Regions from separate parts of the Serratia sp. LSHTC3 genome, predicted to be linked through region 1. Evidence: predicted binding sites of a transcription regulator. Region 1 holds the regulator's gene; each other region holds the start of a gene.
What was found. Region 1 encodes Fur, which represses iron uptake genes when iron is present. Its sites were predicted from a motif close to ATAATAATGAGAACNACTATCAA; they were not measured.
Positions count from the first base shown of each region.

Region 1 (5,338 bases):
CGCGCACCGGCTGGCCGGCGGTGAATTTCAACATGCGGCGTAAAATATCGGACGCGCTTTCACCGATGTGTTGCGTGTGGCTGGCAATATAACGGTAAAGCTCTTCGTCGACTTCAATAGTTTTCATCTTTATCCAATACTGTTTTTTCTACTTAGAACCTGAAGCCAGATCCTGCATTCAAGCCATGGGATTATAAGGTTAAAAGCGCTGGGGCGAACACAACAATGTGCCTCCGGACGGCAAATGCAGACTAATACCTATAGCCGGCACTGCCAAGCCCGCGCCGCGAAAATTCCGCATGATTCATCGTGCGATTCAATCATGATACCCTAATCTGAATCTCTCTCTGTATGAACTTCGCCATGAAATTACATTATCAACTGCTGGCCGCCGAGTCAGACGCGCTGCCGGTGCTGCTGATCCACGGGCTGTTCGGCAATCTCGACAACCTGGGCGTGCTGGCGCGCGATCTGCATAAACAGCACAGTGTGATCAAGGTCGATCTGCGCAACCACGGCCTCTCCCCGCGCGCCGACGACATGAACTACCCCGCCATGGCGCAAGATCTGCTGGCGCTGCTCGACGAACTGCAGCTGGAGAAAGCGATCGTCATCGGCCACTCGATGGGCGGCAAAGCGGCGATGGCGCTGACCGCCATCGCGCCCGAGCGCATCGCCAAGCTGATCGTCATCGACGTCGCGCCGGTGGATTACCAGACCCGACGCCATGACGAGATCTTCGCCGCGCTGAAGGCCGTCAGCGCCGCCGGCATTACCCAGCGCCAGGCGGCCGCCCAGTTGATGCGCGACTACCTGCAGGAAGAAGGCGTGATCCAGTTCCTGCTGAAGTCCTTCCATAACGGTGAATGGCGCTTCAACCTGCCGGTGCTGATCGAACGCTACGAAGACATCACCGGCTGGCAGGAAGTCCCGGCCTGGCCACACCCGACCCTGTTCATTCGCGGCGGCCTGTCGCCGTACGTGCAGGACAGCTACCGTGCAGACATCGCCCGCCAATTCCCGCAGGCACGCGCGCACGTCGTCGCCGGCACCGGCCATTGGGTGCACGCCGAAAAACCGGAAGCGGTGCTGCGCGCCATCCACCGTTTCCTCGGCGAAGCCTGAAAAACGCGCTCACCTGGCGAAAAAACGCGCTAAAGATAACGGCTTAGCGCGTTTAGCCCGCAGTTAGGCATTGTCGCCGCTCCATCTGCTGGGGTAATATGGCGCGCTATAATTTTGCCGCCGCGCCAGCGCGTTCGCGAACGCCGGTTCGGGGGTAAATTTGGGTTAGGGTTTATTGGCCCGAAGTGTGTTAACCGATGCCTCCGGAAGCGTGCGAGCGCTTTTTGATGCAAACTCCCTTGCAGTACCGCTACCTATGGCAAAAGAACAAACGGATCGCACGACGCTGGATCTGTTCGCAGATGAACGCCGTCCGGGGCGCCCGAAAACCAACCCGCTTTCCCGCGATGAACAGCTTAGAATCAATAAGCGCAATCAGTTACGGCGCGATAAAGTGCGCGGATTGCGGCGCGTAGAGCTGAAAATCAACGCGGATGCGGTGGACGCCCTGAACAAACTGGCGGAACAGCGCAACATCAGCCGCAGCGAACTCATCGAGCAGATGCTGTTGGCGCAACTGGCGGAAGAACAGCCGGAACATTGATCTCTTCGGCCGCACGCGCGGCGCGGCGTTAAGGACAACGCCGGATCGACCACGCTTTTCTTCATCCTTCGGCATCGCATAAATGCGATAAAACCCCGGCGCCACTTTCTGGCATGATACGCATTTACCGGTAAGAGACTGCGCCTGTCGGCGCCCGCCACCGTGGCGAAAGGCTCTTGCCATGGCATCATTTTAATCGGCGGCAGTGCCGGCGCCGAGTAATGCAATTAATTGAATTTAAAGGTTATACGCGATATGGCTACTGTAGGCATTTTCTTTGGCAGCGACACTGGCAATACCGAAAACATTGCCAAAATGATCCAGAAAATTCTCCAGAAACAGTTTGGCGACGACGTCTCTGAAGTGCACGACATCGCCAAAAGCAGCAAAGAAGACCTGGAAGGGTTCGATATCCTGCTGCTGGGTATCCCGACCTGGTACTACGGTGAAGCGCAGTGTGACTGGGACGATTTCTTCCCGACGCTGGAAGAAGTCGATTTCAACGGCAAACTGGTGGCGCTGTTCGGCTGCGGCGACCAGGAAGACTACGCGGAATACTTCTGTGACGCGATGGGCACCATCCGCGACATCATCGAACCGCGCGGCGCGGCCATCGTGGGCCACTGGCCGACCAAAGGCTACCACTTCGAAGCTTCCAAAGGCCTGGCGGACGACAACCACTTCATCGGTCTGGCGATCGACGAAGACCGTCAGCCGGAGCTGACCAATGAGCGCGTCGACGCCTGGGTCAAACAGATTGTCGAAGAGCTGAGCCTGGCCGATATCGTCGGCTAAACGCCGGGACTGGCGAAAGGTTGAACAAAGGCCCTGTAAAGTGCATAGTGTGCCGACAGGGCCGTCATCGGCAACAGGGATTGCTGCGATAGAAGCTACAGATTTGTAACTTCCCACCCCGTCACGGTAGACTGAGATATCGGTTTATCCCATCCATCAAGGCGTTGCATGCAAAACATGCAATAGTGCAATTATATCTTTGTTAACAACCGGCGGTTTCCATTTAGTACAACCGGTTCTATAATGAGACGCATTAACTCTTTGTGCCGACCGATGCCACAGGCGAGTACGCCTCAACTTGATTAGCATAGTAACAGGACTGAATTCGCATGACCGACAACAACATCGCATTGAAGAAGGCCGGCTTAAAAGTCACGCTTCCGCGACTCAAAATCCTGGAAGTACTGCAAAATCCGGAATGCCATCACGTCAGTGCGGAAGATTTGTACAAAAAACTGATTGATATGGGCGAAGAGATCGGCCTGGCAACGGTTTATCGCGTACTGAACCAGTTTGACGATGCGGGCATTGTGACACGTCACAACTTCGAAGGCGGCAAGTCCGTGTTCGAGCTGACCCAACAGCATCACCACGATCACCTGATTTGCCTGGACTGCGGCAAAGTGATCGAATTCAGCGACGAATCCATCGAAGTGCGCCAGCGTGATATCGCCAAGCAGCACGGCATCAAGCTTACCAACCACAGTCTGTACCTGTACGGCCACTGTGAAACCGGTGACTGCCGCGAAGACGAATCGCTGCACGACAAGAAATAAGCCTCACCGGCTATGAGAAACCGCCTCACATTGAGGCGGTTTTTTTATGCCCGCCGTACAACGGGCAAAAAAATCCCCGGGCAAGCCGGGGAAAGATCATGTCATGAAATACTACAATTGCAGCGGCACTGCGACTCCACGTACTGCTCTCACTTCAACATCCGCCCCACGCCGGCACGCGCGGGGGCGAACGCATTCCCCCTTCGTTAAGCGGCCCGCCGCCATGACGACAGGCCGATGTGCCGGGCTTAGACCTTCTCGGCGCGGCTGTAACGTTTACCGTCCGGGCTGACCGAGCGCACCTGTACTTCGCCGGAGACCGCCGGTTTGGCCTTGGCATCATAGCGCTGCCACTGCTTACCGCCGTCGGTGGAGTACTCGATGCCCAATCCCGGCAGCGCGATATTCGCTTCCAGCTTGCCGCCCGCCACGCGCGCGCCCGGCACCGGCAGACGGTAAGCGACGCCGCCTTTGTCCAGCTTGGCCAGTTCTCGTTGGCCCAGGATATTGGCGAAGCGCAACCAGTCTTTCTCCAGCGCCTTGGTGTCGACAAAGTGGGTTTCCCCGCCTTTGTATTCACGGCCGGCGCGATAGTCCTGCTCCCAACCGGCTCGGTGCCAGGCGCGTTCCGCCACCGACAGCGCGCGCGGGAAGATCATGTATTCCATCTGCGGATCGGTGCGCTGGGTTTCGCTCCACAGCTGAGCGGACAGACCGTAGGCGCCCGGCCACGGCTTGTCGCTTTTGGCGTTAAAGTGGTTGCCGTCGCGGTCGACCGAGGTTTCCGCGTTCTGCGGCATGTTGTCCGGCGCGAAGCTGAACACCTTGCGCTCGTCGCTGAAGCGGGTGCCCCAGTAGTAACCACGCTCGTCCGGGTTCACCTCGTAAGGGAAGTCCATGTAGACGTAGTCCGGGTTGGAGACCACCACTTCATATCCTTTGTTGGCCCAGTCGTTGACGCTATCGAAACCGCCCCAGTACAACGTATCCCAGAAGTTGACGCCCACGCGCGAGGTGGCGAACGCCTTTGCGTTCTCGGCGTCTTTCAAGCCGTCTTGCCAGGCCTGCATTCTGTCGATGCCGTGCGCCTTCACCAGCTTGCTGACCTCCTGGCCGAAGTAGCTCGGCAGGTGTTCCATGTCGGCCACCTTGCCTTCTTTGATCATCGTCTGGCAAACCTGCGACTTGGCCCACGGCTTGTCTTCGTTGCTCTGGTCGATGATGCCTTTACCCGGCTCCGGTTTCGCCTTGTCGGTATAGCCGGCGCCCAGGCGGATGTTTTTCGCCTCATCGCCGCCGAAGTGCCAGGTTTTGATCGGCTGCCCGGCTTCTTTATGCATCTGGGCAATCTCGCCAATCACCTTGTCGACAAAGCGCTGGGAGGAATCCAGGCACGGGTTCAGGTAGCTCTGGCGGTTAAAGAACTGCACCGAGGTGGTATTGGAGGTATCGGTCGGATCCACCAGGCGGAACTCGTTGGCCTCCTGCTCTTTGCCGGCGGCATGCAGTTTCTTGTAGCGCGCTTCCATAGAGACCACCGCCGCGCGGGCGTGCGCCGGCATGTCGATCTCCGGGATCACCTCAATCTGGCGCGCCTGGGCGTATTTGATGATGTCGATATAGTCCTGACGGCTGAAGAAGCCGCCGTAGACGTCCGGCCCCTGGCCGTACTGCGGCAGCAGGCAGGTGGTTTCGCTCAGATCGTGGCAGCGCTGGCCGCCGACTTCCGTCAGCTCCGGCAAACCGGGGATCTCGATGCGCCAGCCTTCGTCATCGCTCAGGTGGAAGTGGAATTTATTGAGCTTGTAAGCCGCCATCTGATCCAGCAGGCGCAGCACCGCGTCCTTCTTATGGAAGTTGCGCGCCACGTCAAGGAAAATGCCGCGATACTGGAAGCGCGGCGCATCGCTGGCGTCGAGCGTGGCGATCTTGCCGCTGCCGTCGCTCGGCACTAACGACAGGATCGACTGCAACCCGTAGAACACCCCGGCCTGATCGAAGCCGATCACCCGCGCCTCTTTCTTACCGATTTTCAGCTCATAAGCGCCCGGCACCGCCATCGCGCCTTTAAACTTGCCCGGCTGGATGTCGGTCTTGA
Region 1 is NZ_JBXUNP010000005.1:289,645-294,982, reverse strand. Features, by position in the region: gene seqA (replication initiation negative regulator SeqA) at 1-127, opposite strand, end outside; gene ybfF (esterase) at 352-1,125, shown strand; gene ybfE (LexA regulated protein) at 1,382-1,669, shown strand; gene fldA (flavodoxin FldA) at 1,925-2,464, shown strand; gene fur (ferric iron uptake transcriptional regulator) at 2,794-3,240, shown strand; gene AC2CGI_RS19670 (beta-N-acetylhexosaminidase) at 3,489-5,338, opposite strand, start outside.

Region 2 (5,338 bases), on a different contig from region 1:
TTGAAATCATTTTAAAAACCGTTGACTCACTTTGAACTATCCCTATAATGCGACTCCAACAAGACGGGGCGATTAGCTCAGTTGGTAGAGCATCTCCTTTACACGGAGGGGGTCGGCGGTTCGAGCCCGTCATCGCCCACCATCTTGTTGAGAAAAAATGAGAACGAATGAGGGTGATTAGCTCAGTTGGTAGAGCATCTCCTTTACACGGAGGGGGTCGGCGGTTCGAGCCCGTCATCACCCACCATCATTCTCTCGTTTAGCAGTAACCTGGAAGTCCTGAAGTGGGTGATTAGCTCAGTTGGTAGAGCATCTCCTTTACACGGAGGGGGTCGGCGGTTCGAGCCCGTCATCACCCACCACATCTGCGGGTCGTTAGCTCAGTTGGTAGAGCAGTTGACTTTTAATCAATTGGTCGCAGGTTCGAATCCTGCACGACCCACCAATTCAGAAAAAAGCGCCTTTTGGCGCTTTTTTCGTTTCTGCGCCACCCACCTCTGACTTCATCTTCTCGCAGGCATAGTTTACCGAGTCGTGCAGGATGAAGAACCGTAGAGGTTCGAGCATCGCGCAGCGATACGACAACGCGCAGCGTTGCCCGCAGGGTGAGGCCACAGGCCGAATCAATCCTGCACGACCCACCAATTCAGAAAAAAGCGCCTTTTGGCGCTTTTTTCGTTTCTGCCGTTCGCCTCCCTTTCTTCTTATTCACCACGCGCTGAGATACGAATGGTTATCATTTTGGCGGCTTGAATGGTAAATTAGCCGGCATCCACCACACAGCCAATCCTCAGCCGGATTGATACGCCTTAGTTCAAGGAAAGAAAGAGCCCGCTCATGACCCTATCCTTACGCCAGCTGTTCATTGCATTTATCGCCACTTCCAGCCTGTTGCTCAGCGGCTGCGGCCCGGACGACAAGAGCGACGGACAGAAACCGTCCGCCCCCGCAGCCGACGGCAGTTGGCCGCGCACCATCGACAGCGTCAAAGGGAAATTCACGCTGGAAAAACCGCCGCAGCGCATCGTGTCCACCAGCGTCACCATCACCGGCACGCTGTTGGCTATCGACGCCCCGGTGGTCGCCAGCGCCGCCACCAGCCCAAATCCCCTGGTGGCCGATAAACAAGGTTTCTTTACCCAGTGGAGCGAGGTGGCCAAACAGCGCCACGTCGAGCGGCTGTACCAGGTGGAGCCCAATGCCGAGGCCGTCGCCGCCGCCGCGCCGGATTTGATCGTCGTCGCCGCGACCGGCGGTGATTCGGCGTTGAAACTTTATGACCAGCTGTCCGCCATTGCGCCGACTCTGGTGCTCGACTATGGCGACAAAAGCTGGCAACAGCTGGCCAGCGAGCTCGGCGAGATCACCGGTCATGAAGCCGGCGCCAAACAGGCGGAAGATCGTTTCGAGCAGCGCGTGGAGCAAGTGAAACAGGCGATCGCGCTGCCGCCGCAGCCCACCACTCCGCTGGTGTATGCCGACAACGGCCGCGAGGCCATGCTGTGGACGCCGGGTTCTGCCCAGGGCAAACTGCTGACCCAGCTCGGCTTCCAACTGGCCACCCCGCCGGAAAGCGCCAAAGGCAACACCAGCATGGGTAAACGCCATGACATCATCCAGATCTCCGGCGAAAAAATGGCCGAAGGTCTGAATGGCAAAACCCTGATCCTGTTCGCCACCAATGAGCGCAAAGTGCAAGAGGTGCTGACCAACCCGTTCCTCAAACATCTGGAGCCGGTGGAACAGCGGCACGTCTACGCCGTCGGCAACGACACCTTCCGCCTCGATTACTACAGCGCCACCAACATGCTGAATCAAATCGAACGGTTGTTCAAAAAGCCCTGAATCACGCCGTCGGCAGGTCAGCCCCCTGCCGACACTTTCCGCAAGCGGGGCGAACGTTCACATTCAATCAATTGAAATATCAATAGTTATTAACATTGTCCACGCACCTTTGCCACCAACCGGCGGGTGCATGCGGGCGTAAACTCGTGCTACTATTGCCCCGCATGAACGCAAATAACAATGAGAATAAAAATCATACAGGAGTTACCGGTGTGAACGTACCCACTCCGACTGAGCGGACGCTTTCGTCCGCTCCGCACGCAGCTTACGCCAGTGGCTTCAAACGCATCGCCGGGTTCGGTATCGGTTTGGCGCTGTTGCTGCTGTGCATCATGGCCAGCCTGATGCTGGGTTCCAAAGCCATCCCCTTCCATACCGTCTGGCTCAGCCTGCAGGGCGCCGCGAGCGGTTCCGACAGCACCATCATTCTCAATGCCCGGGTGCCCCGTACGCTGGCGGGCATCCTGGCCGGCATGGCGCTCGGCGCCGCCGGCGCGCTGATCCAGGCGCTGACGCGCAACCCGCTGGCCGATCCCGGCGTGCTCGGCATCAACGCCGGCGCCAGCTTCGCCGTGGTCATCGGCATCATGTTTTTCGGCGCCGCCACCACCGAAAGCTACATGGCCTACGCCTTTGCCGGCGCTGCCCTCACCACCCTGCTGGTCTACCTGATCGGCACGCTAGCGGGCGGGCGCATCAACCCGGTGCGGCTGACGCTGGCCGGCGTGGCGATCGGCGCGGTGCTGCTCGGCATCACCACCGGGCTGTCGCTGATCGATCCGCAAACCTTCGACCAACTGCGCTTCTGGCAGGCCGGCACGCTGGATATCCGCACGCTGTCCACGCTGCCGGTCACCGCCCCCGCCATTTTGCTCGGCTGCCTGCTGACGCTGCTCATCGCCCGGCCGCTGAATACCATCGGCATGGGGGAAGATCTGGCTATCGCACTCGGCGCGCGCGTGGTGCTGACTCAGGTGATCGCGGTGATCGCCATCACGCTGCTGTGCGGCGCGGCGACCGCCACCGTCGGCCCGATCAGTTTCATCGGCCTGATGGTGCCGCATATCGCCCGCTGGTGGGTCGGCCCCGACCAGCGCTGGATCCTGCCCTACTCCATGCTGCTGGCACCGATTTTACTGCTGTGCGCCGACGTGGTCGGCCGCTTGCTGGCGGCCGGTGAACTGCGGGTTTCCATCGTGGCGGCCTTCATCGGCGCGCCGGTGCTGATCTGGCTGGTGCGCCGCAAGAAAACGCTGGGGGGTCTGTGATGAGTCTGCCGCATACGCTGCATATCGGCCGCCCGGACGGCGTCATCAACGGGCGCCTGCCGCTGCGCCTGCTGCTGGTCAACCTTTCACTGTTGGCGCTGTGTCTGGCGATGGCCGTCGCCGCCCTGTGCTACGGCACGCTGCAACTTTCGCTGGAGCAGGTTTTTGCCGCGCTGACCGGCGAGGCGCCGAAAAACCTGGTCACCGTGGTCACCCAATGGCGCTTGCCGCGCATCGCCATGGCGCTGCTGTTAGGCGCCGCGCTCGGCATGAGCGGCGCCATCTTCCAGTCGATTATCCGCAACCCGCTCGGCAGCCCGGACGTGATCGGCTTTAACATGGGGGCTTACACCGGCGCGCTGATCGCCATCACCCTGTTCAACGGCGGCTACTATTACATCGCCGGCGGCGCGCTGGCCGGCGGCATTCTCGCCGCGCTGGCCATCTATCTGCTGGCCTGGCGGCAAGGCATCGCCGGCTTCCGGTTGATCATCGTCGGCATCGCCATAAGCGCGGTGCTGGTCTCCACCAACACCTGGCTGATCATCACCGCCTCGCTCGAGCGCGCCATGGACGCCGCCATGTGGCAGGCCGGTTCGCTCAACGGCATGACCTGGCAAAAAGCCCAGCCCGCCACGGCGTTCATCGTGCTGGCAGCCGCGGCCGCGCTGCTGATGGGCAAACGGCTGCAGCTGCTGGAAATGGGCGATGACACGGCGCGCGCGCTGGGCGTTAACGCCGAAGGCAGCCGGCTGTGGCTGATGCTGTTCGGCGTTACCCTCACCGCCGCCGTCACCGCCACCGCCGGGCCGATTTCCTTTATCGCGCTGGCGGCGCCGCAGATCGCCCGTCGCCTCGCCGGCCAATCCTCGGTCACCCTGACCTCCTCGGCGCTGATGGGCGCGGCGTTGCTGCTCGGCGCCGACGTGGTGTCCCAACATCTTTTCGCGCCGATCCAACTGCCGGTCGGGGTTGTGACCGTCTGCATCGGCGGCCTGTACCTGATTTGGCTGCTCATCCGAGAGGCCCGCAGATAATGAAGAGTGATAATGCCATGAGCCACCGCCTGCACGCCTCGCACCTGAAGCTGGGCTACGACAATAAAATCATCGCTGACGATCTGAGCGTGGCGATCCCCGACGGCGCTTTCACGGTGATTGTCGGGCCGAACGCCTGCGGCAAATCGACGCTGTTGCGCGCCCTGTGCCGCCTGCTGAAACCCAGCGCCGGCGAGGTGATGCTGGACGGCAAGAACATCAGCAGCTTCGCCACCAAGGTGCTGGCGCGCGAGCTTGGGCTGCTGCCGCAAACTTCGATCGCGCCGGACAGCATCACCGTGGCGGATCTGGTGTCGCGCGGCCGCTATCCGCACCAAAGCCTGCTGAAACAGTGGACGCAGGCCGACAAACAGGCGGTGGAAGCCGCCATGGCGGCCACCAACGTCAGCCAGCTGGCGGATCGCAGCGTCGACGAGCTGTCCGGCGGGCAGCGTCAGCGCGTCTGGGTGGCGATGGCGCTGGCGCAGCAAACCCCGCTGCTACTGCTGGATGAGCCGACCACCTATCTGGACATCGCGCACCAGATCGAACTGCTGGATCTGTTCCGCCAGCTCAACCGCGAGCGCGGTCAAACCCTGATCGCGGTGCTGCACGATCTCAACCACGCCTGCCGCTATGCCGATCACATCATCGCCATGCGCGACGGCAAGATCGTGGCGGAAGGGAAACCGGCGGAGATCATCACCGCCGAACTGGTGGAGCGGGTGTTCGGCATGCCGTGCATGATCATCGACGATCCGCTGTCCCACACGCCGCTGGTGATCCCGCGCGGCCGCTACCACTGCGACGCGCCGCAGGCATGAAAAAGGCCGGGTTAACCCGGCCTCTTGGTTATTTCTCCAGCGACACCTGTTTGAAGATGTGTTTGCCGAACGGGTCTATCTCGTAGCCTTTCACTTCCTTGCGCACCGGTTCGAAGATGGTCGAGTGCGCGATCATCAGCGCCGGCATCTGATCGTGCATCACCACCTGTGCCTGCTGATACATCGCCACCCGTTTGGCGTGATCGTTCTCCTCGCGCGCCTGCAGGATCAGCTGGTCGAACGGTTTGTAGCACCATTTCGCCGAGTTGGAGCCGCCGAGCGAAGCGCAGGTGAACAGCGGGCCGAAGAAGTTGTCCGGATCGCCGTTGGCGGTGGTCCAGCCCATCAGCGCGGTCTGGTGCTC
Region 2 is NZ_JBXUNP010000001.1:318,373-323,710, reverse strand. Features, by position in the region: tRNA gene AC2CGI_RS01570 (tRNA-Val) at 67-142, shown strand; tRNA gene AC2CGI_RS01565 (tRNA-Val) at 172-247, shown strand; tRNA gene AC2CGI_RS01560 (tRNA-Val) at 287-362, shown strand; tRNA gene AC2CGI_RS01555 (tRNA-Lys) at 370-445, shown strand; RNA gene AC2CGI_RS01550 (RtT sRNA) at 521-644, shown strand; gene fepB (Fe2+-enterobactin ABC transporter substrate-binding protein) at 838-1,845, shown strand; gene fepD (Fe(3+)-siderophore ABC transporter permease) at 2,058-3,113, shown strand; gene fepG (iron-enterobactin ABC transporter permease) at 3,113-4,150, shown strand; gene AC2CGI_RS01530 (ABC transporter ATP-binding protein) at 4,168-4,974, shown strand; gene AC2CGI_RS01525 (ABC transporter substrate-binding protein) at 5,003-5,338, opposite strand, start outside.
Region 2: the regulator Fur is predicted to act here: its motif matches at 2,020-2,042, upstream of fepD (Fe(3+)-siderophore ABC transporter permease).

Region 3 (5,338 bases), on a different contig from region 1:
ACCGTGCGACAAGGCACAGGCCCGCGCGCCATTTCTAAAGCCCCCCGCATTCACGTACACTGTGGCGGTGGCCCCATAAAGATAAATCACGATGAGAACTCAACTGATAACCCGTGAAGGGTATGACAAGCTCAAACAAGAGCTGGATTACCTCTGGCGCGAAGAACGCCCCGAGGTGACCAAGAAAGTGACCTGGGCCGCCAGCCTGGGCGACAGAAGCGAAAACGCCGACTACCAATACAACAAGAAGCGGCTGCGCGAGATCGATCGCCGCGTCCGCTATCTGACCAAATGCCTGGAGCAGTTGAAGATCGTCGATTATTCACCGCAGCAGGAAGGCAAAGTGTTCTTCGGCGCCTGGGTAGAGGTGGAGAACGAAGACGGCGAAACCAAACGCTTTCGCATCGTCGGTTACGACGAGATTTTCGGCCGCAAGGATTACATCTCCATCGATGCGCCGATGGCGCGCGCCCTGCTGAAAAAAGAGGTCGGGGACGTCGCCACCGTCAATACCCCGCTGGGCGAGGCGCAGTGGTACGTGAACGAGATAAACTACCCGAAGTAAGCTTTCAGCTTTTTCCTAACCGCCGCCAACGCCGCCGTCTGCGCTGTTCTCCATGCCGCGGCCGCGCGGCGGCGGCCCGCTTCGCTGGCATTTTCCCCGATCAATCCGTATAACTGTCCCCTGTTTATTCACCGATCTCAATACAGATACCAGACCTATGAATGACCCACTGAGCCGCATTATTGCAACAGAACTGCAGGCCCGGCCGGAGCAAGTCGACTCCGCCATCCGTCTGCTGGATGAAGGTAATACCGTGCCCTTTATTGCACGCTATCGTAAGGAAGTCACCGGGGGCCTGGACGACACCCAACTGCGCCAGCTGGAAACCCGCCTGGGTTATCTGCGTGAACTGGAAGATCGTCGCCAGACCATCCTGAAGTCGATCGATGAACAGGGCAAACTGACTGAACAATTGGCGGGGGCGATCAACGCCACGCTGAGCAAGACCGAACTCGAAGACCTCTACCTGCCGTACAAACCGAAGCGCCGCACCCGTGGCCAGATCGCCACCGAAGCCGGCCTGGAACCGCTGGCGGATACGCTGTGGCAGGATCCGCAACAGCAGCCGGAACAACTGGCTGAACGCTACGTCGACGCCGACAAGGGCGTGGCGGACGTGAAAGCCGCCCTCGACGGCGCGCGCTATATCCTGATGGAGCGCTTCGCCGAAGACGCCGCGCTGCTGGCCAAGGTGCGCGACTACCTGTGGAAAAACGCCCATCTGGTGTCCAAAGTGGTCGAAGGCAAGGAAGAAGAAGGCGCCAAGTTCCGCGACTATTTTGATCACCACGAACCGATTTCTCAGGTGCCTTCACACCGCGCGCTGGCGATGTTCCGCGGCCGCAACGAAGGCGTGCTGCAGCTGGCGCTGAACGCCGATCCGCAGTTTGAGGAAGCCCCGCGCGAAAGCCAGGCGGAGCTGATCATCATCAATCACCTCAACCTGCGCCTGAACAACGCCCCGGCCGACGCCTGGCGCAAGGCGGTGGTTAACTGGACCTGGCGCATCAAGGTGTTGCTGCACCTGGAAACTGAGCTGATGGGCACGGTGCGCGAGCGCGCGGAAGATGAAGCAATCAACGTTTTCGCCCGCAACATGCATGATCTGCTGATGGCCGCGCCGGCCGGCATGCGCGCCACCATGGGCCTCGATCCGGGCCTGCGCACCGGGGTGAAAGTCGCCGTGGTCGACGCGACCGGCAAACTGGTCGCCACCGACACCGTCTACCCGCACACCGGGCAAGCGGCGAAAGCCGCCGCCATCGTCGCGGCGCTGTGCATCAAACACAACGTGGAGCTGGTGGCCATCGGCAACGGCACCGCTTCACGTGAAACCGAGCGCTTCTATCTCGACCTGCAAAAGCAGTTCGGCGAAGTCCGGGCGCAAAAAGTGATCGTCAGCGAAGCGGGCGCGTCGGTGTATTCCGCGTCTGAACTGGCGGCGCAGGAATTCCCGGATCTCGACGTATCGCTGCGCGGCGCGGTGTCCATCGCTCGCCGCCTGCAGGATCCGCTGGCGGAGCTGGTGAAGATCGACCCGAAATCCATCGGCGTCGGCCAGTATCAGCACGACGTCAGCCAGAGCCAGCTGGCGAAGAAACTGGACTCGGTGGTGGAAGACTGCGTAAACGCCGTCGGCGTCGATCTGAACACCGCGTCGGTGCCGTTGCTGACCCGCGTGGCCGGCCTGACGCGCATGATGGCGCAGAACATCGTCAACTGGCGCGACGAGAACGGCCGCTTCAGCAACCGTGAACAGCTGCTGAAGGTCAGCCGTCTGGGGCCGAAGGCCTTCGAACAGTGCGCCGGCTTCCTGCGTATCAACCACGGCGACAACCCGCTGGATGCTTCTACCGTTCACCCGGAAGCCTATCCGGTGGTGCAACGCATCCTGGCCGCCACCGAGCAGGCGCTGCAGGATCTGATGGGCAACGCCTCCGCAGTGCGCAGCCTGAAAGCGGTTGATTTCACCGACGACAAGTTCGGCGTGCCGACGGTCACCGACATTCTGAAAGAGCTGGAGAAGCCGGGCCGTGACCCGCGTCCGGAATTCAAAACCGCCACCTTCGCCGAAGGCGTGGAAACCCTCAACGATCTGCAGCCGGGCATGATCCTGGAAGGCTCGGTGACCAACGTCACCAACTTCGGCGCCTTCGTGGATATCGGCGTGCATCAGGACGGCCTGGTGCACATCTCCTCGCTGGCGGACAAATTCGTCGAAGATCCGCACACCGTGGTGAAAGCCGGCGACATCGTCAAAGTGAAGGTGATGGAAGTCGATCTGCAGCGTAAACGCATTGCGCTGAGCATGCGCCTGGATGAGCAACCGGGCGAGGGTTCACCGCGTCGCGGCGGCAACGCGCCTGCCCAGACGCGCGACAACGCCAACCGTTCGGCAGGCGGCAACAAGGCCAAACCGCGCAACGCGGCGCCGGCCGGCAACAGCGCCATGGGCGACGCGCTGGCGGCGGCATTCGGCAAGAAACGCTAAGTCGGAACCGACAGGGCGGAGCCTGCTCCGCCCTTTCCGAGAAAGAAAACTTGCGGCATTTTTTTGACCCGTCTCAATAAACCTTCATCTTTTTATTTCCCGTTGCTGCGTGACCGCCCTCCCATTGTTAAAGCGGCAAACATCCCTTCTGCAGCCGTTTATTAACAACGTCGTTAACACGCATTTTTCATTTTGCGAATTGTGAGCGAAACACAAATGGTTACCGCTCGCATTACGGCGGAATAATGTTATTGAATTGCCTTTCATCAGAAATAAATAAGGGAAAAACGCCATCAATATTTGCAAACGAGAAAACTCGGCTACAAATACGCAACTGATTTAACTCACCATTCTCATTTGTCGCCGAGTAAAAGCAGTGGTAAAACGGGGCTTATCAAGACGACACAACCAAAAACTGTCGACGCCATAATAATTGGTTACAATACCCCTACTTTTTGTATTGAACGCGATAATGATAATTACTATTATTTGCGCTCACTTTATTGCATGACCTTATGGATGAATACCGCCGACGGCGTGGCATTTTCGCCGGCAACGTCCAATTATCATCAGCCCGATGTTCATCGGCACCCGGAAGGTTAATCACATGCAGCTTCAACCTAAACACACATATAAGATTGTCGGCTTTTCCGGTGAAATTGCGCCGGCCTACCGCCAGAAACTGTTATCGCTCGGCATGCTGCCCGGCTCTTCGTTCGACGTGGTGCGCGTCGCGCCGCTGGGCGATCCGATAGAAATAAAAACCCGCCGCGTCAGCCTGGTGCTGCGCAGGAAGGATCTGGCGCTGCTGCAGCTCGACGGCCAGTCCTGAACCGGCGCACCTCCATTTGCCGACGCGTCCTTGCGCCGGCGCGGCTCTCCTTGAAGACGACACGCAGAACTATGAAAAAACTCACCATCGGCTTAATCGGTAACCCGAACTCCGGCAAAACCACGCTGTTCAACCAGCTGACCGGCGCACGCCAACGGGTCGGTAACTGGGCGGGCGTGACGGTCGAACGCAAAGAAGGCCATTTCACTACCCCGCAGTCCGACGTGCGGCTGGTCGATTTGCCCGGCACCTACTCCCTGACCACCATTTCAGAGCAAACCTCGCTCGATGAGCAGATCGCCTGCCACTACATTTTGAGCGGCGACGCCGATCTGCTGATCAACGTGGTCGACGCCTCCAACCTGGAGCGCAATCTCTACCTGACGCTGCAGCTGCTGGAGCTGGGCATTCCCTGCATCGTGGCGCTGAACATGCTCGACATCGCCAAAAGCCAGCATATCGATATCGACGTCGCCGCGCTGTCGGCACGCCTCGGCTGCCCGGTAGTGCCGATGATCTCCACCCGCGCCGACGGTATCGGCGTGCTGAAACAGATGATCGACAATCATCGCCTCAACGAACAGCAGGCGCTGGTGAACTACCCGCCGTTGCTGCTGAAAGCGGTCGCCACGCTGAGCGATGCCATGCCGCAAACGCTGCCGGCGGTGCAACGCCGCTGGCTGGCATTGCAGATGCTGGAAGGCGACATCTACAGCCACCGGCTGGCCGGTCCCGCCGTCGCGCTGCTGCCTGCGGCCATTCAGGCGTTGCAACAGCAACAGCAAGAAGACCCGGCGCTGGTGATCGCTGACGCGCGCTACCAGTCTATCGCCACCCTGAGCGACGCGGTCAGCAACTCGCAGCAGGCGATGCCCAACCGCCTGACCGACATGCTGGATAAAGTGATCCTCAACCGCTGGCTGGGCGTACCGATCTTCCTGTTGGTGATGTACCTGATGTTCCTGCTGGCGATCAACATCGGCGGCGCGCTGCAGCCGATCTTCGATATCGGCTCGGCGGCGATCTTCATTCAGGGCATTCAGTGGCTCGGCTACACCCTGCACTTCCCCGACTGGCTGACCGTTTTCCTGGCGCAGGGCGTCGGCGGCGGCATCAACACCGTGCTGCCGCTGGTGCCGCAGATCGGCATGATGTACCTGTTCCTGTCGTTCCTGGAAGACTCCGGCTACATGGCGCGTGCGGCGTTCGTGATGGATCGCCTGATGCAGGCGCTCGGGCTGCCGGGCAAATCCTTTGTGCCGCTGATCGTCGGTTTCGGCTGCAACGTGCCGTCCATCATGGGCGCCCGTACGCTGGACGCCCAACGCGAGCGCCTGATCACCATCATGATGGCGCCGTTCATGTCCTGCGGCGCCCGGCTGGCGATCTTCGCGGTGTTTGCCGCCGCCTTCTTTGGCCAGGACGGCGCAGGGGTGGTGTTCTCGCTGTA
Region 3 is NZ_JBXUNP010000007.1:70,389-75,726, forward strand. Features, by position in the region: gene greB (transcription elongation factor GreB) at 92-565, shown strand; gene AC2CGI_RS21700 (Tex family protein) at 723-3,056, shown strand; gene feoA (ferrous iron transporter A) at 3,664-3,888, shown strand; gene feoB (Fe(2+) transporter permease subunit FeoB) at 3,960-5,338, shown strand, end outside.
Region 3: the regulator Fur is predicted to act here: its motif matches at 3,523-3,545, upstream of feoA (ferrous iron transporter A).